2 regions of the Metabacillus schmidteae genome follow, and region 2 is predicted to be linked to the other one. Evidence: predicted binding sites of a transcription regulator. Region 2 holds the regulator's gene; the other holds the start of a gene.

Region 1 (15,914 bases), 330 kb from region 2:
AAACAGAACAACGAAGAGGAAATGACCTTATACATCACTTATTCCAATATGGTTTAAAGGAAGCAAAAATTCTTGCTGTTATTACACCTTTCATGTCATTTACGATGATGCTCGTACTTGTTCTCCTAATTGGTTACGGCGGTGTTCAAGTAGCTTCCGGTGCTTTAACAGCAGGTTCTCTCGTAGCCATAATCATTTATATGTTTCAAATTGTAGTTCCTTTTAGCCAAATGGCAGGGTTTTTTACAGCTTTTCAGAAGGCAATGGGAGGAGCTGAACGAGTTCAATACATTCTATCTCTTAATAGAGAACCGAGTGAAGATAACCTTATTGTTCAAAACCCTTCTCAGGATATTCATTTTAAAGATATTAACTTTGGATATAAAAAAGGAACTTCTATCCTAAGAAATATGATATTGTCCATTCCTACTGGAAAGACCACCGCATTTGTCGGTCCAAGCGGGAGTGGTAAAACAACCTTATTTGCCTTACTAGAAAGATTTTATATTCCAACGTCAGGAGAAATCTTACTTGGTGATACAAATATAAAGGATTTCAACCTTAAGTCATGGCGTAGTCAATTTAGCTATGTATCTCAGGAGAGTCCGCTCATGTCAGGAACAATTCGGAATAATATTATATACGGTATGGAAAGAGAAGTTGCAGAGAAAGAAATAGAAGTAGCGGCAGATCTCGCCAATGCTTTAGATTTTATTTCTCGACTTCCACAGAAATTTGATACAGAGGTTGGCGAACGGGGGATAAAGCTATCAGGAGGACAAAGACAACGAATTGCGATTGCCCGTGCTTTAATACGTGATCCGAAAATTCTTTTATTAGATGAAGCAACTTCTAATTTAGATAGTGCTTCAGAACATCTTGTTCAACATGCACTTAAACGTTTAATGAGAGGTAGAACAACACTTGTTATCGCACACCGTTTATCAACTGTTATTGATGCAGATCAAATTATTGTTTTAGATGGTGGGAATATTACAGGTATCGGTACACATTATGAATTAATTGAACATCATGAATTATATAGAAAGCTTGCAAAACAACAGCTTCAGAATACAAATTTAGAAGCAACTCCAAAAATAGGATCAAAAACCTGAATTAACTTTCCCTGAAAAACGTCCAGAATCAAGTATTGTAAGAAGGAGATTAAAAACTCATATAAAAGGGTATCATTTTTATAATAAAAATGATGTTATGAACTGATTAGAATCAGGAATACTTTTCATTGTTCAGAAAAAGCAAAAAACAATGTATAATTTATTGAGAGTAGAATAAAATAGTGATAGGTATAGGAAAAGGGAGTATCTCGCAAATACTCCCCCTCCTTCAAACAAATTAATTGAAGATGTTTACCCAGCACCAGCAGCAGCAAGAGCAGCACCATCCGCCTGGTGATAATGCACTTGCGTTGAAGTCCTTTTGGTCTTCAACTTTTTTGATTACCTTCATATTCTCACCTCCTTTTAATAAATAGATTAATAGGTTAAGGGAATGGCAGGATCTCATTATTAATGTCTACACCTTCTGCTAAGTATTCGTCATATTTCTCATGGCCAAGGACAGGTACGCCCGCGATAAATGCAGGGGTAAATTCTTTCATAAATACTTTGGAGATATAAATATGTTTAAAACGATCTCCTATCAGTAGTCTGGAGATATAAGGGTTAAGGTGGTGCTTTTTTACGTAATCAAGAATGTTTTGATTTGTTTGATTCTCTTTTATATCAGAAAGTAGTCTCTGTTGATTCCCTTTTACATACCAATTCAACTTATGCTGATTACTCTTAAGTCCATAGTATGAAACTGCTTGATAGAATGTCTTGAAATGTTTAGGATCATCATCCTCATTAACATCCAATACTCCATTTGAAAATTTAGATGTCAGCCAGTTAGGAGCATAAACGATCTTTCGCGTATTATTAACGGCTTGTGTATATTCTTCCATTGAAGCAAGTATTGCTTTTTCAATGTCTGATGAAATTCCCCCTCCAGTATTAAAGGAGTATTTGGTCATATCATCGTCAAAGGACATGGCTGTAATGACATGAAAATTTTGCTGATCCACATTGTGTCTAAAGAAACGGATGTTTTTTTCTTTAATATAATCTTTAAATCTCTCTAATTGTTTATTATGAATTTTATCAATGATAATCTCTTCGGGTTTTACCTGGCAGTACCAAGATAGATTTATTTCATGCCGTTCTATAATTTCCATCAGACCGTGCCCAATACCATGGTGCTCTAAGTAATGGGATGTAAGACCACCTGAAGTAGCATAACCTATTCTCTTTTCTTCTGGAGTTTGGGGTTTATAGTACATAAGAATAAGGCAAGCTGGTATATAGACGATATCTCCAGAATTTAATTCCTCCATCTTTATCCAGCTGGTATAGGTGTCTTCATGGAACTCTTCAAATAAAAAGTTTTCATCCATAAATTGATCTGCTGAAAAATTCCTAATGTCATGAGGATGAATGGCGTTCATTCCTTTTTTCTGCAGGTCATGATAAGATCCCAGTTCAATGAGTTCCTTTTGTTCAAAATATTCAAGGCATGCCATAAGTCTTTCAAATGCCTCTCCAAGGGAAGAACAAATAGCTTTGTATAAAGTAAACCCTTTTCCACCGGCAAAGATAGATTCATTTAACTTTACACTCATGCTTGTTCGTCTGAGTAAATAATTAAAGAAATAGTTGATATTCATGAATTCACAATTTCCGATGTACAATGGAATTTCTGAAGAGGGTGCCATGACAATATCAAGTTTTTTAATAAGATTAAAATATCCTAAGTAGCTGCTCATCTCTTTATAATTGGTGAAATCCTCATATTCAAGAAAAGGAGGTTCTGAAATTTTTCGTTTATTTTGAATAGTGACCTTTACTCTTTTCTTTTCATTTACGAGTCCCATCTAACCTTCACACTCCTTAATACGATAAATAGAACGGCTGCCAGTAAGAATAAGTATAATAGGCTACCAAAAGATTCATTAATTGAAAGTTCACTAATCCAAAGCATTTGAATAACCTCTATACTGTGTGACATCGGAAATATTTTTGCTGCATATTGTACATATTCTGGTAATGAATCCAATGGTAGGACAATTCCAGAAGTGAATAGCAGTGCCATAAAAAGACCTGAAGAAACTAAATTAGCTGTTCTTGCAGATTTAATAAATAACGCAATTAAAAAGCCCATTGCATAAAAAATATAAATGATCAATAAGTAGAGAAGAATGAAATATAGTATCTCAATGCCATTCATGTAAAAAGATGCACCGTATGCGACAAATGACAATGTAACAAAAAGAAATGTAGATAGAATACTAAAAGTTGAAAAGGTGAGAACTAAAGCAGAGAAATAACTTCTAATATTGATCGGATAGGTACTGTATCTTTTTAATACTCCCTGCTCCTTTAGTTCCAAAATGGTTATCGGAATTCCCATTAACCCGGCATTTGCAAGGAGGAACACAATATTGACAGGAACAACTGTATCAATTCCTAATACATTTTCTCCATATTGAGTCATCTCTCTTCCGAAAGCCCCGCCAAAGACGATGGTCAATATAATAGGTAAAATAATCATGAAAAAAATTGAAACAGGTTCTCGCAGTAATGCTCTCATTTCCACTTTATAAAAGGCCATTTGAGTCCTCATATGATCTCACTCCGTTTCCTTCATTAACTCTCCTGTGTGATAAAAATAAATATCTTCCAAATTTACTGGATGCATGTTGAATTTTGCGGAAGAATTTACTGAATGAAAGGTATCGTAATCCTCTTTCTTTATAAAGAAGTTATAGACCGAACCGGAAACTTTTAAATCAAGTTGTGAATTTCCTTCATTTATGTATTGCTTAAGTTCTTGTAAATAATGTTTTCTTGTTTTAATGACGAAGCCCCGTTCAAAATCTTCAATTAGCTCATTTGTGTTGCCGTGAAGGACGACTTTTCCTTTATTCAATAGATATACATAGTCACTATATTGTGCAGCCTGATTTAAATAGTGATCAGAAACAATAACAATATTGTCTTGTGAATAATCCCGAATCATATTCCATATTTCATCTCGACTAAATGTATCAAGTCCTGAAACAGGTTCATCCAGTACAACAATGCGATACTTGGGCATGAATAACATGGCAATTAGTACTCTTCTTTTTGTTCCGCCGGACAACATTTTTGTTTTTTGATGATAGTATTCCTGCAGTTTAAACTCTTTCAAATAATCGTACGTGTCGATATCTAACTTAAATAAGTCTTTTATAAGATTTAATTCCTCTGCCACGGTACAATTTTTGCGGAGAGTATTACTTTGTGTGAGAAATCCCACATAGTTTCTTATATTAATGTGATCAACTCTACTGTCGTTAATTGTCACCTGCCCATCGTTATAATGTCGAAGCCCGACAAGGATTTCGAGAAGGGTCGTTTTTCCACTTCCATTTGGTCCGGCAATTAAATACACCCCGGGATTTTGTAAAGATAAGTTAATGCCATCCAATACTGTTTTATCACCGTAGCTTTTGACTAAGGAGTTTACGTTAACTTGCAACAGTAACAACCTCCGATTTTGATGATTTATTTTTTAAGGTTAAATAATTATAAATTCCATGAAAGAGGATGGATAGGAGGATACTATTTGTCAAAAGAAATATCACTCCACAGATCAAACTTAATATTGCTTTGGAAAAAACATCATAGTAGGAGAAAGAGATATGAATCAATCCAAAACAAATGCTTCCCAAAAAAAGCAGTAAAAGATCAGAATAATCATTGTCTTGAAATAGATAATATCGAAACAGTAACTCTTCTTGTATCCCTATGATGAGGGATAGAAAGAATGCTGGAAAATGGACTTTTCCTTTAAAATAGTAGGAAAGATCTATAAGTATGACTTTTTGAGTAATCATATTTAGAATGAAAAAATCAAGCATAAAAAACAGAAAAGAAAGCATAACAACGATAAATACCGTCAAGATAGAAAACGATAGATTAAAATGTATAGAGTTTAATAAGAAAATGTTTGTTGTGATACATATAGCTAATGTACCTGCATATAGATATGGTGCTTTTCTATTCTTTCTAAGAATGAACATAAGGATCATAAGGAGTAATATTTGTAGGATAACGATTTCCTAAACCTCCTCTGGCTTATATCCAAAACAAATCGATAGAATAGGATAATCATTGCTTGAAAGGTCAAGCAACTCCTCTAATTTATGTTCTAAATATCCGGCAACAGAACAGGACCCCAAATCATGATATTCTGCAATTAGCTGTAAATAGGCAGCTAGAATTCCTGTATCAACATGGGAAAAACGGTATGCTCTCTTATAATACTTCGGAACAACTCTTTCCATATCTGCCACGATGAAACAGATAAAATTACTGTATACTGTAAATTCATTTTGAAAGTTAATTTCGTTAATAAGCGGCCTCATGTTACCAATGTCCATTAAGCAAAGTTCATCATTTATAAAATCGTAGTAATATAAGCCCTGCTCTAATCCTTCAACATTATTGACCACTATGTACAAATCAAGATAGTTAAGACCGCCTTGTGAGTTAGTATACTTAAATGGATATTTCTTTTGATTATATGCACCTAATCCATAGTTCTTTACACCAAAGCTATAGTGAATGATGTTACTGAAGGTTTCAAAATCTACTTTTTTGTTTTCATAATCTCTCAGTGAATGTCTGTTGGAAATTAGATGTGAAACCATTTTGTTCTGAAATCGTTCACTATTCACCTTAAGAGGTATTTTTTTATGCGATTGTTTAATAATATGTTCTTTATTATGCTGGATGTAATACTCATCATGCATATATTTCATGTAATTCTTCGTTTTGTAAGGTGTATCATCAATTATTTCATGGGCAACCTTTACTTGGTCCATATCTGTCACATCTAGTAGCTGTTCTTTTATTTGTTGCAGTTTATCCGGAATTTCCTTTATTCTTGTTCCTTCCATAGAGTCTTCAGCCCCTTTCTTAAGATTTCGTAATAAAAACTTCCATAATGCTTCTTTCTACTCCGTCAAGATGAAGTATTTCGTTTACTTTACTAGTATCAAGGTACTCTATATGTTCAAAGGGTTGTCCAGTTTTTTCGAGATGCTGGCTAATTCTTTCTAAGATTCTTCCATATTGGATTAAACCATTTTTATACCCATACTCTCCTAAAAACAGCATTTTTCGAATAGGAGTAAAAATAGGAAGTAGGATAATAGAATTTTCATCTTCTACGATTTCCTTTGAAAGAGACCTGAAAGAAAAATATTGATGCTGTTTTAATTTTTCTTTTATCTGTGAAGTATTTTTCCATTTAAATAAAAAGTCCTTTTGCGGAAGGTATTGGTATATTTCATTATGAACAAGGATCAGCAAATCAATCATAAAATATCCTTGTTTACTATATTCGTTTAAATGAGCTATGAGTTCTTTAATGGTTAGTGGAAAATCTCCCAAATCAACATATTTTTCTTTTCTCATGACATATTCCGAGTCTTGTGGATGAACAGTTGAACTATGCCACTCAATAGATTTTTCATACAGGTCCATATTTTTTAAAAATTCATCGGAAGAAACAGGATTTGAATTCACATGAAAGTATTCTGATGGTGAGAAATAGTGTTCACTTGTATAACGAGCCGAGTAGTATGATAAATTCTCCTCTAAAAACTCAAAAATGTTCTCAGAATAAGCTACGTTTTCTTCAATATATCTTTTAAAAACAGCTACTTCTTCACCGGTGAACTTCTCTTCCTTCTCCTCAAACATAATGCTTAGCATTTGCTTATCCAATTGCACATCCTCCTATCTTCTTATATAAATGCATGTACAAGGTTTTTGTCACTTTGGCAGCTTGGACATTTTGGGAATTTCAATAATCGGGTTTTCGTATTTACCATACGTTCAAAATCCAGTGAGTAGGCAAAATAATTCATTGATGAGAAACGTGTATAATGATTTAGTAATAATATCGTTTGATTGACAAGCATATGGAAGTGAAGAGGTCTTGATGAATGTTGAATTTTATCTTGTTGAAGTAATCGTTCCTTCATTACTTGATAGTCTAAGAGGTTATAAAAAGAAGATTCGCGTAAAATTTCAAAATCATTGTAACAGCCTACTTGATCAAAATTAAGTAGAGGAATAATAATTCCTTCATTTCCATCGAGATAAGAAATAATTAACTTTTTATTTTGCTCCAGGCATAGTTTATTTACTTGATAAAATGTACCAGGGGAAAAATGGTTTTTAAAGAGAATCACATATTCATATGATCTCAATTTTTCGCTTGCAGCCTTATCATCATGAATATGAATGAATTGCTCATCATGATTTGATTCATCAAGTACCAGGATATGAACAGAATAGTGATCTTTTTCAAAGGTATCTTTTACCTCTGATACATGTTCCCAATCTGTCAAGACACAAATAGATTTCTCAGTTTGTGTAACTGCAGTGGATTCTATCAGTACATCAATTTCAAGTAATTGTTCTAATAAATCTAAAACATATTCTTCATTTGTTTGGCCAATATTATTGATTAGCTCTCCTGCTAATTGTTCTTGAGGAATAGGAAAACTAATTCTTTCAAATAGAGTCTCTAAAATACCTAATTTCTCTTCATCCTTTATATGAAAAGAATAATTTGAAATACTGCCCTTTTTTACAAGATATTCATTACGGGAACACCTGATAAACTGCATGCCTTCATTAAGATTTAACATAGCTTACTTTTCCTCCTTATACGTTTTCTCCATGTGCAGATCAAAGCCGACAACTGTTCCATTCATGTCCACCTTTGCAATTTCAATGATGTGATTTTTGTTTAAGTCTATTTCATTCACATTTGAAGCTTTAGCATATTTTACAAATTGATCAACTGCTCTTTTAAACTCATTCATATCATTTGGTATAGAAATCTTAATACTTTCTTTTAGTGTATATTGATCGATAAAAAAGTAGGATTCATACTTTTTGAAGAAACCCTGTATATTATGGGATTCAGTAATTGGAACCATGATTTGTATAGTAATAGTTTTCTTTTTTTCATCTCGGCCAATGACCTTTGTAATGACCTTATTGCAATGTGTATGTCCCTTTTTACCTAGACGTTCAATAAGCTTGTCCATTTCTTTTTTCATTGTCATAGGGTTGGAGATTTCTTTTTTAAAGGCTACGATTTCTGTAAAAACGAGAGTATCTGTTTCAATTATTTCAAGTTCTTTTAACATGGATAATTAGATCCTCCTTTTGCTAGGAATAAAGTAGTGTTTTTTGTGGATTTCCCTGAATTATGTCCCTTTTTTATATTCTTTTGTATAATAAAAAATGGTAAATATGGCTTTAGGTGGTAATTAGAAACCATGGAAAGTCACCTTTAAAGCATTCATTTGTTTTTACTACCTTCCAGCTGTTGTTTCAATGTCATTATAGTGAGGATAATTGTTAATTTAAATAGGAAGATTTGCAATAAATCATGGAGAATGAGTCAAAAATTCTGAAGGGACAGGTAAAGAATGAAGAGCTTAGGTGATCGAATAAAGTACTATAGAAAGAAAAAGGGACTAACAAGAAAGCAGCTGTGTGAAAATCTATGTGATGAATCAACAATTTTTCGACTGGAAAAAAATATGCACGTCCCTCGCTTGGATATCTTATATGAGATTGCAAATAGATTAAATATTCAACTTGAACAGCTTCTGCTTGAAAAAGATGAGAAGCTGAACAAAATAAAAGCATTATGTAGAGAACTAATCTATTTCAATGACTATTTGGCGTTAGAAATGGTGCTAAATGAACTTGATCAACTTATAAAAAAGCGTAATACATCCTGCCCGTCAAGGAGAATGCTTTTAAAGTACAGATCTTGGTTAACTGCGATCTTATTGTATAAACGGGAAGGCGAATATTCAGAAGCGAAGCTATTACTTGAAGAGCTAGTAGAAGAAGACTATTTTGTAAATGAAATAGACTTTGATATTCTAAATACTCTGGGGCAAATACATTTAGAACAAAAGCAGTATAAGGATGCACTCCTCTTTTTCAAAAAAGCCTATGAAATGCTTTCAACTAAAACACCTCAGATAAATGACTACACACTATTTCCAAGAATCGGTTATCACTATTCTCTTATTTTATATTATATGGAAAGCTATGATAAAGCACTTGAAGTAGGTTATACAGTCTTATATTATTTAGAAGCAAATCAACTAATTCACTATAGAGGTGAGATATGTAACTTGATCGGCCATATTTTGACGATCAATCAATTTGATAAAGAGGCAATGGAGTACTTCATAAAAGCAGAATTGTTATATACTTTAGAAAATAAGTAGTATATATAGATACATGTAATTTATATTATATTCAAATTATTTGTTTTGCTATTATCTCTCCTTTTACATTAAAACTATCAGCAGCTAGCTAACTAACTTGTTTTCCTTTTGATGCTGTGGACATAAAAGCTAGATTTAATAATATAGGTGCTTTGCAAGTTAATAGGAGGATCTTATCAAATATGAATGAGAGGATACTTTTGTTGTTGACAAGGTATGTGAGGAGCATTAAAATTAAAAATTATTTGAAAATAATTTTATAAATACCCAAGCTATGATCGCTATGGATGAAACTATAGCAGGAGCAGCTTCTGGAGAGACTGCGGTATTCCGTAGCGCCGAAGGATTCACAATCTCAGGCAAAAGGACAGGAGAGTATAGAATATCTATTTGAAACCATACTAATAGTTAGTAGGTGGACAAATACTATTTAATATTCTTATGACCAAGAGATTTGGATGATATCCGATCTCTTTTTTTGATGAGTTATTTTTGATCATTGATTTACATCGTATGGTGTGCAGCTTTTAAGGAGGAGTTAGATTTGGCACAACAAGAATTAAAGAGGGATTTAGCAAACAGGCATGTTCAATTAATTGCAATTGGAGGCACAATTGGTACCGGTTTATTCTTAGGATCCGGTAAGGCGATACAACTGGCAGGTCCATCTATTATTTTTGCCTATTTAATAATGGGTATTGCCGTGTTTTTTATTATGAGGGCGCTGGGAGAACTATTGTTGTCCAAAGCAGGTTATCAATCATTTACAGACATTGCCGAAGATTACCTTGGACCTAGAGTAGCATTTGTAACTGGATGGACATATTGGTTTTGTTGGATTATGATCGCAATGGCTGATATTATTGCTGTTGGTGTATATGTACAGTATTGGTTTGATATACCACAGTGGATACCTGCCATCATCTGTTTGATTGTATTGTTAGGATTCAATCTTTTAACGGTAAAGCTTTTTGGTGAACTAGAGTTTTGGTTTGCCTTAATCAAGGTTATAACGATTCTTTTATTAATCGGCATTGGGATTGTTTTGCTAATAATAGGATTTAAGACAGATGCAGGCACAGTGACTATTACGAACCTTTGGGAACATGGCGGGATTTTCCCTAACGGTATTTCAGGTTTCTTATTATCATTTCAAATGGTTTTATTTGCTTTTGTTGGAGTAGAGTTAGTGGGGGTATCAGCAGCGGAGACTGCGAATCCGAAAAAAAATATTCCATCTGCAATCAATAAGATTCCTTTAAGAATACTTTTTTTCTACATTGGCTCGATTATTGTTCTGTTATGCATCAATCCATGGACACAACTAACTGCAGATGAAAGTCCATTTGTAAAAACATTTAGTTTAATTGGGATACCAATTGCCGCAGGTATTATTAATTTTGTCGTCTTAACGTCAGCTGCTTCTGCATGTAACAGCGGGATGTTTTCAACAAGCCGGATTTTATATAATTTAGGCAAAAATGACCAGGCTTCCTCCAGTTTCGCGAAACTAAATAAAAATCATGTTCCCGGTAATGCGTTGTTGATTTCCACGCTTGTCGTATCGGTAGGAGCACTTTTGAGTAAACTGATTCCAGCACAAGCCTTTGGAATTGTATCAACGATAAGTTCCATTTGTTTTATTTGGGTATGGGGCGTTATTGTCATTTCACATTTAAAGTATAAAAAAACACGTCCACAATTACATGCAAAATCAACATTTAAAGCGCCTTTTACGCCATTTATTAATTACGTTGTCCTAACGCTTTTTGTGATAATTCTTATTATTATGCTGTTTGCAGAAGAAACACGTTCTGCATTATTGTTGACACCTATATGGTTTATATTAATATTTATGATGTACTCATATAGGAGCAAAAAGAAAGAAATATAAGTAAGAATGTCATTAGAGGAATCAAATTGATTTCTCTTTTTTCCTTTCAGGTAAACTTGTGCAAAATGAAAAATCATGGTACATTTTATTTGTGAAATACTTCACAAATGATAGAGGAGTTATTTTTAAAATCAATTTGTGGAATTATTCAAACATACCTAAATAAATTATCTATATAAAAACTCTAAAAAAATTTTTATCAATTTATGTGAAACACTTCACAAATATAAAAGTAGGTTAGGAGGAATCAGAATGAATATAACATTAGGTAATAAAATTGTATTAGTAGGTAATGGTGCTGTTGGTTCAAGTTATGCTTATGCGTTATTAAATCAGGGCTTATGCGATGATTTAATCATAGTCGATCTGGACGAAGAAAAAGCCAAGGGAGATGTCATGGATTTAAACCATGGTATAACCTATGCTCTTAGTCCAATGAATATTAGATATGGCTCATATAAAGATTGTAAGGATGCTGCTCTAGTTGTTATATGTGCGGGTGCAGCACAAAAGCCTGGTGAAACAAGACTGGATCTTGTGAATAAGAATGTTAATATATTTAAATCAATTATCGAGAACATTATGAATTCTGGCTTTAATGGTATTTTCTTAGTCGCTACTAACCCAGTCGATATTTTATCTTATGCGACTTGGAAATTCTCTGGTTTGCCTAAAGAAAGAGTAATAGGTTCAGGGACCATTTTAGACTCTGCAAGATTTAGATATATAGTAGGAGAAGAGTTTAAAACAGCAGCAATAAGTGTTCATGGATATATTATTGGAGAGCATGGTGACTCTCAATTTCCTGTATGGAGCAGCACAAACATTGCTGGAACACCAATCGCAGATAGGTTAACAAAGGAGAGAAAGGAAGAGATAGCTGCTAGTGTGCGTGATGCGGCTTATGAGATTATCAAAGCAAAAGGTGCCACGTATTATGGCATTGCAATGGGGCTAGTAAGAATAACAAAGGCTATTTTAAGAAATGAGAACGCCGTCTTACCTGTTGGAGCATTGTTAGAGGGAGAATACGGACATCATGATGTTTTTGTAGGGATTCCTTCTGTAATCACTAGAACAGGTGTCAAAAATATTGTTGAACTATCACTAACTGAAGATGAAAAGGGTAAGCTGGCTAAATCAGTTCAAACTTTAAAAGATATCCAAAATACAGCTATACGTCTTTAATTCAAAGAGGACCTGAATCTTCTCTTAGTACCAATGTCAGCTTAATTGCCGAAACCGGTACATCTATCTTATTTAGCAGGTTTAATACTGTCAATTTCCATTTCACCAATAGCACTGTTGGTGAAACTGGCAAAAGCTATTTTAACGAAAATGACATTAAAATATAGACTTTCATATTGTCATTATTTTTCTAACTACTATCTATTAAGCTGAAGATTTAGCTTAGCAGGAAAACTCAAGTCTCTTTAGGATTTCACAATCCAAAGAGACTTTTTTTAGCTGGAAATGGGAAATATTTAGTAAGAAACTCTATCCTCAAAACAAATACTTAGGTATATGTATGTTCATTTATACTATAGAAGTTTATAGTAGGTAAGACAACTAAAACTAATTAAACTTATGAAAACAAAAGTACATAAGAGGAGGCCATTTTCCATGAAACTTGAAAGAGTTCGTTGGGGTATTATTGGATGCGGGAATGTAACAGAAGTAAAAAGTGGACCAGCATTTCAAAAAATAAAAAACTCTGAGTTGGTAGCTGTTATGAGGAGAACAGGTGAACTGGCAAAGGACTATGCAGAAAGACATAAGGTTCCAAAATGGTATGATGATGCTGACTTACTTATTCAAGATCCTGAAGTGGATGCGGTCTATATTGCGACACCACCGGGCTCTCATAAGGAATATACCCTGAAAGTTGCAAAGGCAGGGAAACCTGTTTATGTAGAAAAGCCAATGGCACTCAATTGGGCTGAATGCAATGAGATGATTGCCGCCTGTAAAGCAGCGCGGGTTCCTTTATATGTTGCGTACTATCGCAGGGCACAGCCTCGGTTTGTGAAAATAAAAGAGCTGTTGGAAAGTAAAGTAATCGGTGAAGTCCGTTTTGTATCATCAACTCAATACCAAAAAGCAAGGGAAGATGTGATGGATCCGGAAAATCTTCCGTGGAGAGTTCAGCCTGAATTGTCCGGAGGGGGTCTGTTTTTTGATTTAGCCAGTCATACGCTTGATTTATTAGATTTTTTACTGGGGCCGATAAAGGAAGCTAGTGGCTTTGCTTCAAACCAAGCAGGCAACTATCGTGCGGAAGATATCGTGACAGGAACGTATCAGTTTGAATCTGGAATCCATGGAATAGGAAGTTGGTGCTTTTCTGCCTTTGAAAATGTAGATGCGAATGAAATTGTTGGAAGTAAAGGTAAGTTTACCTTTTCCACATTTGGTGATGAGCCAATTGTTCTAACAACAGCTGATGGAAAAAAAGAATGGAAATTTGAGCGACCTCAACATGTTCACCAACCTCTATTAGAAACAATTGTAGCTGATTTAACAGGAGATAGCTGTCATTGTCCGAGTACTGGAGTAACTGGTGCAAGGACAAACTGGGTCATGAGTGAATTAGTTAAAAGTGAAAAGCGATGATCTGGTAATCTCATTATTAGGTCAAAGGGAATTTACTATATACTCTCAGTATTTCCTACTTTACATATAGGAATTACGGTGTTAATATCTCTATTGTTATATAATTGTTTTTATAAAAGGAAGTGGATCAATGTATATATTTGTTATTCTTAATATTATCATCATGCTTTTACTTATTATCGGTTTATATATGATGCAGAAAAAGCATGTCTCTTTTTCTAAAAGAGTATTTACAGGGTTAGGTTTAGGTATCCTGTTTGGTTTAGGGATGCAGTTTGCCTATGGAATTGAATCAGAAACTGTTTCAACATCGATTGATTGGTTCAATATTGTTGGAAACGGATATGTTAGCTTTCTAAAAATGATTGTTATGCCTTTAGTTTTCATTTCAATTCTTTCTGCATTTACAAAATTAAAGATGGAAAAAAATCTTGGAAAAGTCAGTGGCTGGATTTTGGGGGTACTGTTAGGTACAACAGCAATTGCAGCTGCCGTAGGGATTACTTCAGCACATGTCTTTAATTTAGAAGCGGTTCAAATTGAGCAAGGGGAAGCAGAGGTAGGGAGAGCTGCAGAATTAGAGGAAAAAGTTGTTACTGTTCAAGATTTGACGATACCTCAACAAATTGTTTCATTAATACCTACAAACCCATTTTTAGATTTAACTGGAGCAAATCCAACATCAACTATATCTGTTGTTATTTTTGCTGCTATTCTTGGTATTGCCTTTTTAGGAATTAAACGTAAAGAACCAGTATATGCTGAAAAATTTGCTGATATTGTAGAGACATTCTATAAAGTGATTATGCGAGTTGTTACTTTGATTTTAAGACTTACTCCTTATGGTGTGTTAGCACTTATGACAAGAGTAACAGCAACAAGTGATTATCATGCAATCTGGAAGCTTGGAAAGTTTGTCTTGGCATCCTACGCAGCATTAATTGTTATGTTCATTATTCATTTAATCATTATATCAATAGCGGGTTTAAATCCGGTTACTTATGTAAAGAAAACCTTCCCAGTACTTACGTTTGCGTTCACTTCAAGAACAAGTGCAGGGACATTACCTTTAAATATTAAAGCACAAACAAACGATTTAGGAGTACCTGAGGGAATAGCGAATTTTGCCGGTTCTTTTGGTCTAACAATCGGGCAAAATGGGTGTGCAGGTATTTATCCGGCTATGTTAGCGGTTATGATCGCTCCAACAGTGGGAATTGATCCATTATCACCATCATTTATCTTTACACTAATTGCTGTGGTAGCAATTAGTTCATTCGGTGTTGCAGGTGTAGGTGGCGGTGCTACGTTCGCGGCATTGCTTGTCCTTTCAGCATTGAATTTACCAGTAGGATTAGCCGGACTTCTAATATCTGTAGAGCCGCTAATTGATATGGGTCGTACTGCACTTAATGTAAGTGGAAGTATGACAGCTGGTGTTATAACAAGTAAGGCAACGAAAGATTTGGATACTAGCGTCTATAATAATTCTACTCAATCTTTATCATAATAAACAAAAAAACTTCTCAACTAGTTAGGTTGGGGAGTTTTTTTGTTTGAGGAATTATGATATCCAACTGAACGTGCTTGGTATTTCCATAATATATTACCAATAGAGTTAACCTGATTCTCGTTACATTGAATGACAACCGACACCTCATAGTTTTCCTTTTTCAGTATCGCTTGTATTTTTACTCTTTTATATAAAATAAATGAAATGAATCCCAATATAAATCCAACAACTGCTCCAATAAGTCCCCATAGAATAGGTCCCCAGGTCAGAATAAAACCACTGCTTGCTCCAATAACTGCTGCACCGGTTGCAACGGAAATTCCAATTTCGAAACCAGTAGGACTTTGTTCTTTGAATTCATTTTTCGTAGAATGATCGTCCATAAATACAATAAGGATATTCTCACGAGGAACTAAATTGGCTTCCAATTCAGCTAATGCTTGCTCTAATTCAATTGATTGGTCAAATATACTGAATATCAACATCTTACAAGCACCTGCTTATGGAAAAATTCGAAGTTT
Region 2 (15,914 bases):
ACCGAAGCTGTGGATTGTTCTTACGAACAATGGTAGGAGAGCGTTCTAAGGGCTGTGAAGCGAGACCGGAAGGACTCGTGGAGCGCTTAGAAGTGAGAATGCCGGTATGAGTAGCGAAAGAGGGGTGAGAATCCCCTCCACCGAATGCCTAAGGTTTCCTGAGGAAGGCTCGTCCGCTCAGGGTTAGTCGGGACCTAAGCCGAGGCAGAAAGGCGTAGGCGATGGCCAACAGGTTGAAATTCCTGTACCACCTCCTCACCATTTGAGCAATGGGGGGACGCAGAAGGATAGGGTAAGCGCGCTGTTGGATTAGCGCGTCCAAGCAGTTAGGCTGACAATGAGGCAAATCCCGTTGTCACGTAAGCTGAGCTGTGATGGCGAGGGAACTATAGTACCGAAGTTCCTGATTCCACACTGCCAAGAAAAGCCTCTAGCGAGGTGAGAGGTGCCCGTACCGCAAACCGACACAGGTAGGCGAGGAGAGAATCCTAAGGTGAGCGAGAGAACTCTCGTTAAGGAACTCGGCAAAATGACCCCGTAACTTCGGGAGAAGGGGTGCTTTTTAGGGTGAATAGCCCGGAAAAGCCGCAGTGAATAGGCCCAGGCGACTGTTTAGCAAAAACACAGGTCTCTGCGAAGCCGCAAGGCGAAGTATAGGGGCTGACGCCTGCCCGGTGCTGGAAGGTTAAGGGGAGAGGTTAGCGCAAGCGAAGCTTTGAACCGAAGCCCCAGTAAACGGCGGCCGTAACTATAACGGTCCTAAGGTAGCGAAATTCCTTGTCGGGTAAGTTCCGACCCGCACGAAAGGCGTAACGATCTGGGCACTGTCTCAACGAGAGACTCGGTGAAATTATAGTACCTGTGAAGATGCAGGTTACCCGCGACAGGACGGAAAGACCCCGTGGAGCTTTACTGTAGCCTGATATTGAATTTTGGTACAGCTTGTACAGGATAGGTAGGAGCCTGAGAAGCCGGAGCGCTAGCTTCGGTGGAGGCGTCGGTGGGATACTACCCTGGCTGTATTGAAATTCTAACCCACAGCCCTGATCGGGCTGGGAGACAGTGTCAGGTGGGCAGTTTGACTGGGGCGGTCGCCTCCTAAAATGTAACGGAGGCGCCCAAAGGTTCCCTCAGAATGGTTGGAAATCATTCGTAGAGTGTAAAGGCACAAGGGAGCTTGACTGCGAGACCTACAAGTCGAGCAGGGACGAAAGTCGGGCTTAGTGATCCGGTGGTTCCGCATGGAAGGGCCATCGCTCAACGGATAAAAGCTACCCCGGGGATAACAGGCTTATCTCCCCCAAGAGTCCACATCGACGGGGAGGTTTGGCACCTCGATGTCGGCTCATCGCATCCTGGGGCTGTAGTCGGTCCCAAGGGTTGGGCTGTTCGCCCATTAAAGCGGTACGCGAGCTGGGTTCAGAACGTCGTGAGACAGTTCGGTCCCTATCCGTCGTGGGCGTAGGAAATTTGAGAGGAGCTGTCCTTAGTACGAGAGGACCGGGATGGACGCACCGCTGGTGTACCAGTTGTCTTGCCAAAGGCATAGCTGGGTAGCTATGTGCGGAAGGGATAAGTGCTGAAAGCATCTAAGCATGAAGCCCCCCTCAAGATGAGATTTCCCATCACATTAGTGAGTAAGATCCCTGAAAGATGATCAGGTTGATAGGTCAGAGGTGGAAGCGCGGTGACGTGTGGAGCTGACTGATACTAATCGATCGAGGACTTAACCTAATAAAAAGCGTAAGCTTAGTGAATTGAATTGTGAATCGTTATCTAGTTTTGAAGGAATATGCCTTCAAACTTTATAATATCTGGTAATGATGGCGAAGAGGCCACACCCGTTCCCATGCCGAACACGGAAGTTAAGCTCTTCAGCGCCGATGGTAGTTGGGGGTTTCCCCCTGTGAGAGTAGGACGTTGCCAGGTATTATTATTATTGCGGGGTGGAGCACGATTGAATATGCTTCATTGAAATACTTCAGCGTACCGATTGAATGACATCTTGATTAAACTTCCTGAAATCGGGACGGTCCGTAAGAGCACTAAATTAAGTGCATATTAAATCTTAGTATCATTTTTATTATCGCGGGGTGGAGCAGTCTGGTAGCTCGTCGGGCTCATAACCCGAAGGTCGCAGGTTCAAATCCTGTCCCCGCAACCAATATTGGTCCGGTAGTTCAGTTGGTTAGAATGCCTGCCTGTCACGCAGGAGGTCGCGGGTTCGAGTCCCGTCCGGACCGCCATATAATTGATTGCTTGCGAAACATAGATGTTTCGTTTTTTTTATGTCTTTTTTTAAATAAAACCAAAAGCAATAATATTACCACGATGAGACTTAATATGATACGATAGAATGTGTCAAACTTGGTTACACTATGTAATAGTTTTCTACGAAAAAAATGACTTCCTTAGGAAATACTCCTAAGGTTTTTTCATAGGTCAAAATAATAGAAACGTGGAGATTCGAAATGGATGAATTTGATTTTATTAATAAGATAAAGCCGGATCGTATCTTTCAGCAAAATGTTAAAGTGGCTATCGGTGATGATGCGGCAGTTTATGAATCATCTCAAGGCTGTCATCAAGTGGTCTGTGTAGATACAATGGTTGAAGGTGTACATTTCCTTAGAAACTTGTCTTCTCCTTTTGAGATAGGCTATAAAGCTTTGGCTGTTAATGTAAGCGATCTTGCTGCTATGTCAGCTAAACCTCTTTATTATTTGATTTCTCTAGCTGTACCATCTAATTGGCATGAGAAAGATCTTATAGAAATATATGAGGGTATGAAGCAAATATCATCAGAATATAAAATGGACCTATTGGGTGGCGATACAGTTTCTACCTCGGATAAACTCGTAATAACAGTTACAGTAATTGGAGAAGTTGAGAAGGGCAGAAAAACACTAAGAAGTAATGCTAAGGATGAGGATATTGTCTTTGTTACAGGGACAATTGGTGATTCTGCTGCCGGATTAGCCATTTTATTAGGGCAAACTTCTTTACATAATGTATCATTAAAAAAGTATTTTATTGAAAAACATAAAATGCCTGTTCCACAAGTGAAAGCAGGCAGGTTGGTAGGCGAGTTGAACAGAGCTTCATTAAATGATATTAGTGATGGACTAGCAAGTGAGTTAAATGAAATCTCAGAAGCTAGTCAAGTCGGAATCACATTAGATGAAGAGGCACTTCCAATAAGTGATGAACTATTAACATTACAGTCAACTTATAATATTCAAGGCTGGGTTTTATTTGGCGGAGAAGATTACGAGTTAGTTGGGACAACTTCTCCCGATTCATGGGAAAAGTTAAAGAATTCCTGTCATGAGGTAGGTATTAAGATCACCAAAATAGGGATAGTTGATTCCAGTCATAAAGAGGTATTATTAATAACAAAGAATCAAGAGTATGTAAAACTAGAGAAATCTGGATATAACCACTTCAAAAAATAAGTTAAGGTGAGTAAAGTGGATCAATTTAAATTTATTTCAAAAAGCAGTGAAGATACAGCAACAATTGCACAATTTTTGTCTGGAAAGTTAAAGGAAAATGATGTCATCACTCTTGAGGGTGATTTGGGTGCTGGCAAAACAACGTTTACTAAAGCATTAGCAAAAGGGCTGGGGATAAGTCGAAATGTAAATAGCCCTACATTTACAATTATTAAAGAGTACAGAGATGGTAGATTGCCGCTTTATCACATGGATGTATACCGTGTTGAAGATGCGGATGAAGACCTTGGTTTTGATGAGTATTTCCACGGCAATGGTATAACAGTAGTAGAGTGGGCTCACTTAATAGAAGATCAGCTGCCAAATGAACGTTTAGATATAAAGATTCTTTATGTGGATGAAACAACACGGACAATTATAATGATACCGAGAGGAAATCATTATGTTGAACTATGTAAGGAGTTAAGTGATGAAAGCATTAGCTATAGACACGACGAATAATGTGCTGGGAATTTCCCTTGTAGAGGAAGAAACAGTTGTAGGCGAATATATAACAAATTTAAAGAAAAATCATTCTGTTCGAGCAATGCCTGCAATTGAGAGGCTACTACATGACTGTGATCTTACACCAAAAGATTTAGAAAAGATTATTGTTGCGACAGGACCAGGCTCATACACTGGTGTACGTATAGGAGTTTCTATTGCAAAGACGATGGCATGGGCTTTAAAGATTCCTATTGTAGGAATATCCAGTTTAGAAATTTTGGCTGCAAATGGCCGCTATTTTGACGGACTTATTTCCCCGATTTTTGATGCAAGAAGAGGACAAGTTTATACAGGATTATATCAGTATGAAAATAGTGAATTAGTGACGGTTGAACAAGACCAAAATTTGCTATTAACTGAGTGGCTGAGCCACTTGGATGAAAGCAATAAACATGTTTTATTTTTAGGTAATGATGTTCATATTCACAAAGATACGATAGTGGGATTACTCGGAGGTCGGGCTGTAATAGGAAGTGTTTCTTTACATAATCCAAGGCCGAGTGAACTAGGTCTATTAGGGTTAAAGAAAGAAGCAACAGCTGTTCATAATCTAGTTCCAAATTATATCAGATTAGCTGAAGCAGAGGCAAAGTGGCTTGAGCAACAAAAATAAGATGGTGGCTACTGTGGAAAAACAATACACAATTAGAAAAATGCGAAAAGAGGACATTGACGAAGTCTATCAAATAGAATGTCAATCTTTTTCTGCACCATGGACGAAAGAGTCCTTATATTATGAGCTAGAGCAAAATTTATTTGCAAAATATATCGTCGTTGAACATGAGGAACAAGTGATTGGTTACTGTGGGTTGTGGGTGATTATGGAGGATGCCCAGATCACCAATATTGCAGTCCATCCAGATTTTCGGGGGAAAAAAATAGGTGAAGGTCTATTGAGATTTGCCATGCAGTTAAGCAGGGAAATGAAGGCAGGCAGGTTGTCGTTAGAAGTAAGAGTATCAAATCATATTGCTCAATCTTTATATAAAAAAGTAGGGTTTGAACCTGGTGGTATAAGAAAAAACTATTATACAGATAATCAGGAAGATGCTTTAGTAATGTGGGTGAATATAGTATGAGTCAAACTGATCAATATATATTAGGTATTGAAACCAGCTGTGATGAAACAGCTGCAGCCATTGTGAAAAATGGACGAGAGATTGTAGCAAATGTTGTAGCATCTCAAATTGAGAGTCATAAGCGATTTGGTGGTGTTGTCCCGGAAATTGCATCAAGACATCATGTTGAGCAATTAACAATAGTTTTTGAGGAAGCAATGAAACAAGCTGAGCTTTCGTTTGATGATATTTCAGCTATTGCAGTAACAGAAGGACCCGGTTTAGTAGGAGCATTATTAACAGGTATTAATGCAGCAAAAGCTTTGGCTTTCTCACATTCTATTCCATTAGTAGGTGTTCATCATATTGCTGGCCATATATATGCAAATCGATTAATTAAAGAATTAACATTCCCTTTAATAGCCTTAGTTGTATCCGGAGGACATACAGAATTGGTTTATATGAAAGAACATGGACACTTCGAAGTAATAGGTGAAACGTTGGATGATGCTGCAGGTGAGGCATATGACAAGGTTGCTAGAACAATTGGTCTTCCATATCCGGGAGGTCCTCATATTGATCGTCTAGCCCATGAGGGACAGGCGAATATTGATCTACCGAGAGCATGGCTTGGTGAAGGCTCTTTTGACTTTAGCTTTAGTGGTCTTAAGTCAGCGGTTATTAATACTTTACACAATGCTAAGCAAAAAGGCCTCGAGCTTGATCCAAAGGATGTTGCTGCGAGTTTTCAAGCAAGTGTTGTAGATGTATTAGTAACAAAAACTGCCCAAGCTGTGGATAAATATAAAGTAAAGCAATTATTATTAGCAGGTGGAGTAGCAGCAAATAAAGGTCTACGAGCTGCATTAGAAAAAGAATTCTCTAGTAAAGAAGAGGTAGAGTTAATTATTCCGCCGTTATCGCTATGTACGGATAATGCAGCAATGATTGCTGCAGCTGGAAGTATTTTATTTGAAAAGGGCATTAGAAGTGATTTAGCACTTAATGCTAACCCCGGTCTAGAGCTACATTCATATTAAACATAAAAAATAGGACAGAACTGAATGAGGTTCTGTCCTATTTTTCGTTATTTTTCGACAAAATTATTGTTTTTCAAAGTAAATTAGTCAAAGTTCATTGAAATTAGTTTTAAAATAAAGTTATCCACAGGATGTTCACTGTTTTTTGTAGAATTGTGTAAAGTTAGTAAAAATGCTGTCAAATCAACGAAAAACGCTATGTGTATAACTTGGATAAATAAACCTAATTTTGTGGATAATGTGCATAAGTCTGTTGATATGTTGAAAATACAGGATTTTTCATGTGGATAAAAGAGTGGATTGTGCATAACATTTTTTTTATCTATTGGGGTTGTGAAGAAGTTTGTCGAATTCAATTCTCTTTCACTTTGAGATAAGGTAAGAGAACGAAGCAACGAGTGGACAAATTGACGCAACAAAAAAACAGCGAAAAGTTCGCTGTTTTAATGTAATTGTTCCCATTCAGTCATTAGTTGTTCTAACTCAGAATTCAGCTGTTCATTTTCTGTATTAATTTTTTGTACTTGCTCATGATCTTGATATACAGATGGATCACAAAGCAGGGCCTCATTCTCTTCGATTTTCTCTTCAATCTCACTAATGCTTTGCTCGATTTCCTCAATTCTTCGTTGCTTTTGTCGTTCGAGCTTCTTAAGTTCTTTTTCCTGCTGATAGTTACGTTTTCCTTCTGAAGTGATAGAACTGCTTTTTTGAGAAATATCCTCTTGTTCTTCTTTCTCAAGTCTTTCAAACTCTAATTTTTCTTCTTTTTTTGTAATAAAATAATCATAGTCACCTAAGTATTCGGTTATAGTATGACTTGATAATTCAAAGACTTTTGTCGCAATGCGATTTATAAAGTAACGATCATGTGAAACAAATAGGATGGTACCAGGGAAATCGATCAAAGCATTTTCCAAAATTTCTTTACTATCTAAATCAAGATGGTTTGTTGGTTCATCAAGAATAAGGAAATTCGCTTTTTGCAGCATAAGCTTAGAAAGGGCTAATCTTGCTTTTTCTCCACCGCTTAGTGTTGAAACAGGCTTTAGTACATCATCACCTGAAAATAGAAAGTTACCAAGAACAGTTCGAATTTCTTTTTCCGTTTTCTGTGGATATTCATCCCAAAGCTCGTCCAACACGCGCTTATTTGATGTTAAATCAGCCTGCTGTTGATCATAATAACCAATTTGTACATGTGATCCTAAAGAAAAGCTACCAGTTAATGCATCAAGCTTTTGGACAATCGACTTTAACAAGGTTGACTTTCCAATACCATTTGGACCAACAAGGGCTATACTATCACCTCTTGAAATCGAAAAAGAAATATTTGAAATGATAGGATGTAGTTTGTCATAGGAAACAGAGATATCTGATGCTTTTAACACATCATTTCCACTTTGTCTTTCAATATCAAACTGAAAGCTTGCTGATTTTTCATCTCCAAGGGGTTTACTCATGAGCTCCATTTTCTCCAGCTTTTTTCTGCGGCTTTGTGCAAGCTTTGTTGTGGAGGCTCTGGCTAAATTACGTTGAATAAAATCCTTGAGTTTAGCGACTTCTTCTTGCTGTCTTTCAAAGCTTTTTACTTCTTTTTCATAGTTTTCAGCTTTTTGTTGTAAGTAGCTGCTATAATTTCCAATATACCTAATGCTCGTTTTTCTGCTAATTTCATAAACCTGAGTGACAATTTTATCGAGGAAATATCGATCATGTGAAACAATCAATACAGCACCAGGATAGTTTTGTAGGTATTGTTCTAACCAAGTTAAGGTTTCGATATCAAGGTGGTTTGTCGGCTCATCCAAAATCAAAAGATCTGGTTTCGTTAACAACAACTTACCCAAGGCTAATCGTGTTTTTTGGCCACCACTTAAAGAAGAAATTTTCGTTTCCGGATCAAAGTTGCTGAATCCTAATCCATGAAGGACGGAACGAATATCGGCTTCATACTGATAACCGCCTTCCTCTTTAAATTTCACTTGAAGTGTATCGTATTCTTTTAAAAGTTGTTCAAACCTTTGAGCTTCACTATTAGGATCAACAGTTGCCATTCGTTGCTCAAGTGTCCGCATCTCTTCTTCCATTGATTTTAAATGCTTAAAAACTAAATTCATCTCAAGCCAAATTGATAATTGTGATTCTAATCCAGTATCCTGGGCCAAATAACCAATAGAAACATCCTTCGGTTTTATAATCTCACCGGAATCATAAGATATGGCACCAGAGATTATTTTTAAAAGAGTTGATTTCCCAGCCCCATTTCGGCCAACGAGAGCAATTTTATCTCTTGTTTGTACTTCCAGCTTAATATTCGATAAAATAGGTTCAGCACCGAAATATTTACTAAGCTGATTTATCTGTAACAATATCATTGTTTTTCACCTCTACTAATGCTTTTAGTGTAGCGTAATAAGACCCTTATAGGCAACAGTGACAGGTTCTAATTGGAAAATTCAGTGGAAAAAGTCTTTCATAAGGAGGATGAAAGACAAAAGTCAGCGAGATCCCGAGGGAAGTGTCTTTCATAAGGAAGATCAAAGACAAAAGTCAAGGAGATCCCGAGAAAAACGTCCTTCATAAGTAAAACAAATCCAAATCTATTAAATATCACAATAAAGACAGATACAAAAAAATAGTGTATAGTCTAGGTATAAGGGGAACTGTATATGTCAGAGTTTACTCATTTTAATGAACAAGGCAGAGCGAAAATGGTTGATATTTCTGCTAAAGAAGAAACAGTTAGAACAGCTCATGCTAAAACAAGCATAACTGTCACCGAAGAAGTTTATAAGAAAATCACGAATCATGAGATTGGCAAGGGTGATGTTTTATCTGTTGCTCAAATAGCGGGGATTATGGCTGCTAAACAAACATCAAATGTTATTCCGATGTGTCATCCAATTTCAATTAAAGGTGTAAATGTTGAATTTGATTGGAAAGTAAATGAACCTAATTACACATTATGTATTTCTGTTACTGTCAAAACAAAAGGAAGTACAGGTGTTGAAATGGAAGCGTTAACCGCTGCAAGCATTACAGCACTGACTGTTTATGACATGTGTAAAGCCGTTGACAAAGGTATGATCATAGGGGAAACCTATTTAGTTGAAAAAACGGGTGGTAAAAGCTGTGATTTTTTAAGAAAAGAAAGATGACAATAATATGTGAGAAATATTATTGTTTGTTTGTGTGAATGTGAGGGATCAGATTGAATATAGACCAAACGAAAATACCACAGGCAACTGCTAAGAGATTGCCTTTATATTACCGTTTTTTAAAAAATTTACACTCATCAGGGAAGCAGCGTGTTTCTTCGGCTGAGCTAAGTGATGCTGTGAAGGTAGATTCTGCTACGATTCGAAGAGATTTCTCATATTTTGGAGCATTAGGAAAAAAAGGATATGGTTATAATGTGAATTATTTGTTATCCTTTTTTAGAAAAACACTAGATCAAGATGAAACAACAAAGGTATGTTTAATTGGAGTAGGTAACTTAGGTACTGCTTTCCTACATTATAATTTTACAAAGAATAATAATACTGTGATTTCTTTGGCATTTGATGTAGCGGAAGAAAAGGTTGGGACGGAAATTGGTGGAGTTCCTGTTATTCATTTAGATGATCTTGAAGCACAGCTTCCCGAGGATGTAACAGTGGCCATTTTAACAGTACCAGCTGCGGTTGCACAATCAATTACAGATCGTCTGGTTACAAAAGGAATTAAAGGAATCTTAAATTTTACACCGGCTAGAATTAATGTCCCTGATGATATTAGAATACATCATATTGATTTAGCGGTCGAACTTCAGTCACTTGTCTACTTTTTAAAGCATTATCCGAATGATGAAAAATAATAACAAACATAGGAGATGGATTTTATGCCAACAGTAGGTATCGGAAGCCTTTTATTAATCGTTTTTGTTGCACTCCTTATTTTTGGACCAAAGAAATTACCACAGTTAGGAAAAGCTGCCGGTAACACATTACGAGAGTTTAAAAATGCTACGAAAGGCTTAGCTGATGATGACGATGATGATCAAGATGCTAAGCAAAAGAATAAGGAAGAAGTTAAGTAAGATAGGATGAAACCCGATATGAGACAAGATGAAATGTCGGTCATTGAACATATAACAGAACTAAGAAAACGACTCGTTATTATTGTCGTTTTCTTTTTCATAGCTGTTATTGGCGGTTTTTTACTTTCAGGACCGATTATTAAATATTTACAGCATACTGATGAAGCAAAATCATTAACATTAAATTCATTTAATCTTACAGATCCATTAATGGTCTATATGAAATTTGCATTCATTATTGCCTTTGTTATTACATCGCCAATCATTTTATATCAGCTCTGGTCTTTTATTAGCCCAGGCTTACATGAAAAAGAAAGAAAAGTAACGTTAAGTTATATACCACTCTCAGTTTTTCTGTTCTTGTTAGGTCTGTCGTTTTCATACTTTATTCTTTTTCCATTTGTTATTGATTTTATGGAAAGAATTTCGAATGATCTGGATGTAAATCAGGTAATTGGTATTAATGAATACTTTACCTTTTTAATTCAATTAACGCTCCCATTTGGATTACTCTTTCAATTACCGGTTGTTATTATGTTCTTAACAAGATTAGGAATCGTTACACCGATGTTTTTATCAAAGGTACGTAAATATGCCTATTTTGTGTTATTAGTGATCGCAGCTCTTATAACACCTCCAGAATTAGCTTCACATTTAATGGTGTCTATACCTTTATTCATTTTATACGAAATTAGTATTTGGGTATCAAGATTAACCTATAGAAAATCGCAAAAATTAAGATTTGAAGAAGAAAATAAAAAATGAGACTACCGCTAGTCTCATTTTTTATTGTTCATTTTTTTGATTTTTCGAGATAAACGAAACATTCTAATGGCAACACCAATATCAAAGGTTGCAATGAGCATCAATAGAATTGTCGGGAAAGTGAAAATGCCATTTTTTGCACTGTTAATCGCTAAATAGATAAATATCAACCCCATGATCAAATAAAAAATAGCCATAGAGATAGGGTTTGTTCTCATGTTAAAAAGCCTCCAATTATAACCTGCAATTGCTCCATTTGTTCCATTTGCTCCATCATTTTCTCAATGTCGTCTCTGAAAACAGTTTGAATCACTACAACCATTGTGTTCATCGAAACATGTGCAAAGATGGGAACGAGAATACGCTTCGTTTTCACATAAAGAAAAGCAAAGGTAAAGCCCATAGAACCATACAATAATACATGCTGTGGTTCACCGTGTAAGAGAGAAAAGATGAGTGAACTTATCAATGCTGCAATAAAAAAGTTTGTTCTTGTATATAGTACGCCAAATAGGATTTTACGGAATATAATTTCCTCCAGAATCGGGCCTATAATAGATGTAACAAGTATAACTAATGGAAAGAGCTCAATCATATTTACAATTCTTTGGGTATTTTCAGAACCCGGATCCACCCCGAAAATATTGACCTCAATATTAGCAGCTAACCCTTGTACAAAAATAGCCATGAAGAACCCGATAATAGCCCAAGCAACGGATGCTCCAACAGAAGCCGGTTCCCCGCGAAAGCGGTTCTCTGCATGACGTTCATTTCTTAATAGATAAAGAATAATTAAGAGTGTAAGTGTAAAGCTAAAGATGGTCCAAAAGGCAAACCTCTCTGCATTAGTCTCCCCGATATTTAATATGTTCAATAACTGAATACCTAGATAACCTGTTAACTGGAGAATCATATAGGCAATAATAATAAACCAATAATGCTTTTTCATGTAAACCTCCTAAGTAAAGCACGAACTTTAGCCGTTTAATCACATGTCAGATTTTATTGTACCATACCCTATTGTCATCCTATGTATGATACCACTTAAGAATGAGACAAAATGGTGAAGTGTTCAATTTTGGTAGCGCACTCACCAAAAGTAGATAATTAATAGACAAGTTGGAAATTCTTATAAAAATTTTAAACTTCGTACTTGAAATTAAAAGAGAACTTATATATTATATTAATTGTGTTAGCACTCAAGGATAGTGAGTGCTAATAAAAAGGAAAAATAATCATTTATTCAAAGAATTTGAGGAGGTTGTTTCACTTGTTAAAGCCATTAGGTGATCGCGTTATTATCGAGTTAGTTGAATCAGAAGAAAAAACTGCTAGTGGTATTGTCCTTCCGGATAGTGCGAAAGAAAAACCACAAGAAGGTAAAGTAGTTGCTGTTGGTACAGGTCGTGTACTAGATAGCGGAGAGAAAGTAGCTCTAGAAGTAGCGGAAGGCGATCGTATTATCTTCTCAAAATATGCTGGTACTGAAGTGAAATATGAAGGTACTGAATACTTAATTTTACGTGAAAATGACATCTTAGCTGTTATTGGATAATAAACAGCCCACATAATAGATTACTTAAAAATTTGAGGAGGTCTTGTAATCATGGCAAAAGATATTAAATTTAGCGAAGAAGCTCGTCGTTCAATGCTTCGTGGTGTTGATGCTTTAGCAGATGCGGTAAAAGTAACATTAGGACCTAAAGGACGCAACGTAGTATTAGAAAAGAAATTCGGTTCTCCTTTAATCACTAACGATGGTGTAACAATTGCGAAAGAAATCGAATTAGAAGATGCTTTCGAAAACATGGGTGCTAAACTTGTTGCTGAAGTTGCAAGCAAAACAAACGATGTTGCTGGTGACGGTACAACAACTGCAACTGTATTAGCTCAAGCTATGATCCGTGAAGGATTAAAGAATGTAACTGCCGGCGCTAACCCAATGGTTGTTCGTAAAGGAATTGAAAAAGCAGTAGCTGTTGCATTAGAAGAGCTGCAAACTATTTCTAAACCAATCGAAGGTAAAGAATCTATCGCTCAAGTTGCTGCGATTTCTGCTGCTGACGAAGAAGTTGGTCAATTGATCGCTGAAGCAATGGAGCGCGTTGGTAACGATGGTGTTATCACAATCGAAGAATCTAAAGGTTTCTCTACTGAATTAGAAGTAGTTGAAGGTATGCAATTTGACCGTGGTTATGCATCTCCATACATGGTAACTGATTCTGACAAAATGGAAGCAGTTCTTGAAAACCCGTATGTATTAATCACAGACAAAAAAATCACAAACATTCAAGAAATCTTACCAGTGTTAGAGCAAGTTGTTCAACAAGGTAAGCCACTATTATTAATCGCTGAGGATGTAGAAGGTGAAGCTCTAGCAACTCTAGTAGTGAACAAACTTCGCGGAACATTCAATGCTGTTGCTGTTAAAGCACCTGGTTTCGGTGATCGTCGTAAAGCAATGCTAGAAGATATTGCGATCTTAACTGGCGGTGAAGTGATCACAGAAGACTTAGGATTAGACCTTAAATCAGCTACAATCGATCAATTAGGACGCGCTTCTAAAATTGTTGTAACAAAAGAAAACACAACAATCGTTGAAGGTGCTGGCCAACCTGATCAAATCTCAAGCCGTGTAGGCCAAATCCGTGCTCAAGTAGAAGAAACTACTTCTGAGTTCGATAAAGAAAAATTACAAGAGCGTTTAGCTAAATTATCTGGCGGTGTAGCAGTAATTAAAGTTGGTGCTGCAACTGAAACTGAATTAAAAGAGCGCAAACTACGTATTGAAGATGCTCTTAACTCTACTCGCGCTGCAGTAGAAGAAGGTATCGTTTCCGGTGGTGGTACTGCTCTAGTGAACGTATATAACAAAGTGGCTTCAATTCAAGAAGAGGGTGACACTCAAACAGGTGTTAACATCATCCTTCGTTCTCTTGAAGAGCCAGTTCGTCAAATTGCTCACAACGCTGGTCTTGAAGGATCTGTTATCGTTGAGCGCTTGAAAAACGAACAAGTTGGCGTAGGCTTTAACGCAGCAAACGGAACATGGGTAAACATGTTTGAAGCTGGTATCGTTGACCCAACTAAAGTTACTCGTTCTGCACTTCAAAACGCAGCTTCTGTAGCAGCTATGTTCTTAACAACTGAAGCTGTTATCGCTGACAAACCTGAAGAAGGTGGCGGCGGCATGCCAGATATGAGCGGCATGGGCGGCATGGGTGGAATGGGCGGCATGATGTAATGACCGCTCAACCCCTTGGTATATAAGGGTTTGAAGTGATTTTGCTAATAAATTGCTAACATAAAAGAGGCTTCTCAAAAGTTGATTCAACTTTTGAGAAGCTTTTTTGTGTTATATGTTCACCACATTCTCTCAGGTACAGGCTTACAGATCAACCCTTGTAATATGTATTAGATTTATACTGCGATATATATATATCATTTATTGAAAGAATGTACACTAAAGTATGGGGATTTTGTCAGTAGTAGGTTTTCAACAATAAGTCCAGTTTTAATGAATTTGAGAATCAAAGAAACTATGTTACAAATATAATGTTTGATTAAAGTAGGTTAGCCTTTTAAATGACTAACCTACAATCTTATTATTTGTTTTTTCTCCTTAACTAGGTATTCTCTATCAATTGCTTAAGGAGGTCTTTTAAACCAACCGTTATTAATCATTATTCTCGCAGCATCTTCTGCAAATAAACTAATGTCCTTTACTTGTTTTATATTTTGACTAGCAATATCCTTTCTAAAAGATAAAGCTAATGATCCCGTCTGAATTAGCTAAACCTGTAGCGGGAACAGAAGAAACAAGAAACATATACCATATAATGAGGGAGAATTTTTCATTTGGAAAATTCAACAAATTGTTATAAGTCCTTCATACTTAATGTGTTAAGATAAGTTAGCAATATATATTTGATATCAAAATAAACCAAGCACATTTGTTGAATAAGTAAGGTGAGATAATCAACAGACTTATTTATAAGTATTTAAAAAGTGGTTACCAATTAATTGGTAACCACTTTTCTGTTTTATTACTCAAAATAATATTTGGAGAGACTTAATAAATGGGTCTAGGTATCTGTCCCTACGTCGCTCGTAGAAAGGAAACAAGAGAACCGTCCATGCTTCCAAGAAAATTCAGAAAATTATGTTGACGCTTACCTTTTGATTCTATACAATAATAAACAAGTCATCTAGATGTATAGATGATATGAGGTGCAATGTGATTGATTATTATCCCCAGGAGGGTAAACATGAGTAACTATAATTCTCTTATTCCAAAGTACGTTCAAATTGCAGATAGTTTAAGAAAAAAAGTCGATGAAATGTACAAAGAAGGAAAAGAAAAATTTTTAAGTGATGATGAACTAATTAAAATGTTTGAAGTCTCTAGAATGACGATTCGTCAGGCGGTTCAATTGCTAGTGGAAGAAGGTCTTTTAAAGCGCATCCAAGGAAAAGGCACATTTATTGTTCGTAAAGATAAATTAAAAACAGATATAGCGAAATTGGATACTTTTTTTCAAGGGTGGTACTTAGAAAAAAACTTCCAAGTTAAGCTGCTATACCGGGGATCCGTACCTTGTCCAGAAGGGGTAGATGTAAAATTGGGGGTAAAACCCGGAGAAGAAGTTTATCAAGTAAAACGCTTACGTCTTTCAGAGGGGATCCCCATTGTTATCGATAACCGATATTTTTTAAAAAAGTATGGTGAACAAATTACTGATGAAGAATATGTTCAATATTCTTTTTCGCATTTATTTTTAAATAAGTTTAATATGGCCCTAACCGAAGGAGAAATTGAAATAGAAGCAGTTCTTGCTAGTCAAAGAATTTCAAAAGTTCTTGATGTTTCTGTAGGTTCTCCCATTTTATTTAGAAGTGTTGACTTAAAAGTAAAAAATGGGTGTGTTTTAACAGGTGATTCTTCCTATCGTGGAGACATGTACAAATA

Evidence for each region. Region 2 encodes Rex, which represses fermentation and respiration genes when NADH is low (regulators of the CRP and FNR family bind a similar motif). Its sites were predicted from a motif close to TTGTGAAATATTTCACAA; they were not measured.
Region 1: the regulator Rex is predicted to act here: its motif matches at 11,357-11,374, upstream of HWV59_RS01055 (L-lactate dehydrogenase).

Annotation. Positions count from the first base shown of each region.
Region 1 is NZ_CAESCH010000001.1:232,611-248,524, reverse strand. It holds gene HWV59_RS01110 (ABC transporter ATP-binding protein) at 1-1,115, shown strand, start outside; gene HWV59_RS01105 (YcaO-like family protein) at 1,502-2,929, opposite strand; gene HWV59_RS01100 (ABC transporter permease) at 2,917-3,678, opposite strand; gene HWV59_RS01095 (ABC transporter ATP-binding protein) at 3,685-4,575, opposite strand; gene HWV59_RS27470 (CPBP family intramembrane glutamic endopeptidase) at 4,565-4,933, opposite strand; gene HWV59_RS01085 (SagB family peptide dehydrogenase) at 5,159-5,998, opposite strand; gene HWV59_RS01080 (hypothetical protein) at 6,018-6,830, opposite strand; gene HWV59_RS01075 (hypothetical protein) at 6,851-7,762, opposite strand; gene HWV59_RS01070 (hypothetical protein) at 7,766-8,269, opposite strand; gene HWV59_RS01065 (helix-turn-helix domain-containing protein) at 8,555-9,373, shown strand; glycine riboswitch at 9,675-9,754, shown strand; gene HWV59_RS01060 (amino acid permease) at 9,918-11,267, shown strand; gene HWV59_RS01055 (L-lactate dehydrogenase) at 11,520-12,455, shown strand; gene HWV59_RS01050 (Gfo/Idh/MocA family protein) at 12,891-13,880, shown strand; gene HWV59_RS01045 (L-cystine transporter) at 14,011-15,390, shown strand; gene HWV59_RS01040 (hypothetical protein) at 15,411-15,878, opposite strand; gene HWV59_RS01035 (hypothetical protein) at 15,894-15,914, opposite strand, start outside.
Region 2 is NZ_CAESCH010000001.1:562,432-578,345, forward strand. It holds rRNA gene HWV59_RS02825 (23S ribosomal RNA) at 1-1,734, shown strand, start outside; rRNA gene rrf (5S ribosomal RNA) at 1,814-1,929, shown strand; tRNA gene HWV59_RS02835 (tRNA-Met) at 2,088-2,164, shown strand; tRNA gene HWV59_RS02840 (tRNA-Asp) at 2,170-2,246, shown strand; gene thiL (thiamine-phosphate kinase) at 2,472-3,455, shown strand; gene tsaE (tRNA (adenosine(37)-N6)-threonylcarbamoyltransferase complex ATPase subunit type 1 TsaE) at 3,471-3,956, shown strand; gene tsaB (tRNA (adenosine(37)-N6)-threonylcarbamoyltransferase complex dimerization subunit type 1 TsaB) at 3,925-4,614, shown strand; gene rimI (ribosomal protein S18-alanine N-acetyltransferase) at 4,628-5,080, shown strand; gene tsaD (tRNA (adenosine(37)-N6)-threonylcarbamoyltransferase complex transferase subunit TsaD) at 5,077-6,099, shown strand; gene HWV59_RS02870 (ABC-F family ATP-binding cassette domain-containing protein) at 6,543-8,477, opposite strand; gene moaC (cyclic pyranopterin monophosphate synthase MoaC) at 8,772-9,260, shown strand; gene HWV59_RS02880 (redox-sensing transcriptional repressor Rex) at 9,314-9,958, shown strand; gene HWV59_RS02885 (twin-arginine translocase TatA/TatE family subunit) at 9,983-10,180, shown strand; gene tatC (twin-arginine translocase subunit TatC) at 10,199-10,945, shown strand; gene HWV59_RS02895 (YdiK family protein) at 10,960-11,163, opposite strand; gene HWV59_RS02900 (CPBP family intramembrane glutamic endopeptidase) at 11,160-11,894, opposite strand; gene groES (co-chaperone GroES) at 12,216-12,500, shown strand; gene groL (chaperonin GroEL) at 12,552-14,189, shown strand; gene HWV59_RS27475 (DUF3231 family protein) at 14,594-14,734, opposite strand; gene HWV59_RS02920 (GntR family transcriptional regulator) at 15,214-15,914, shown strand, end outside.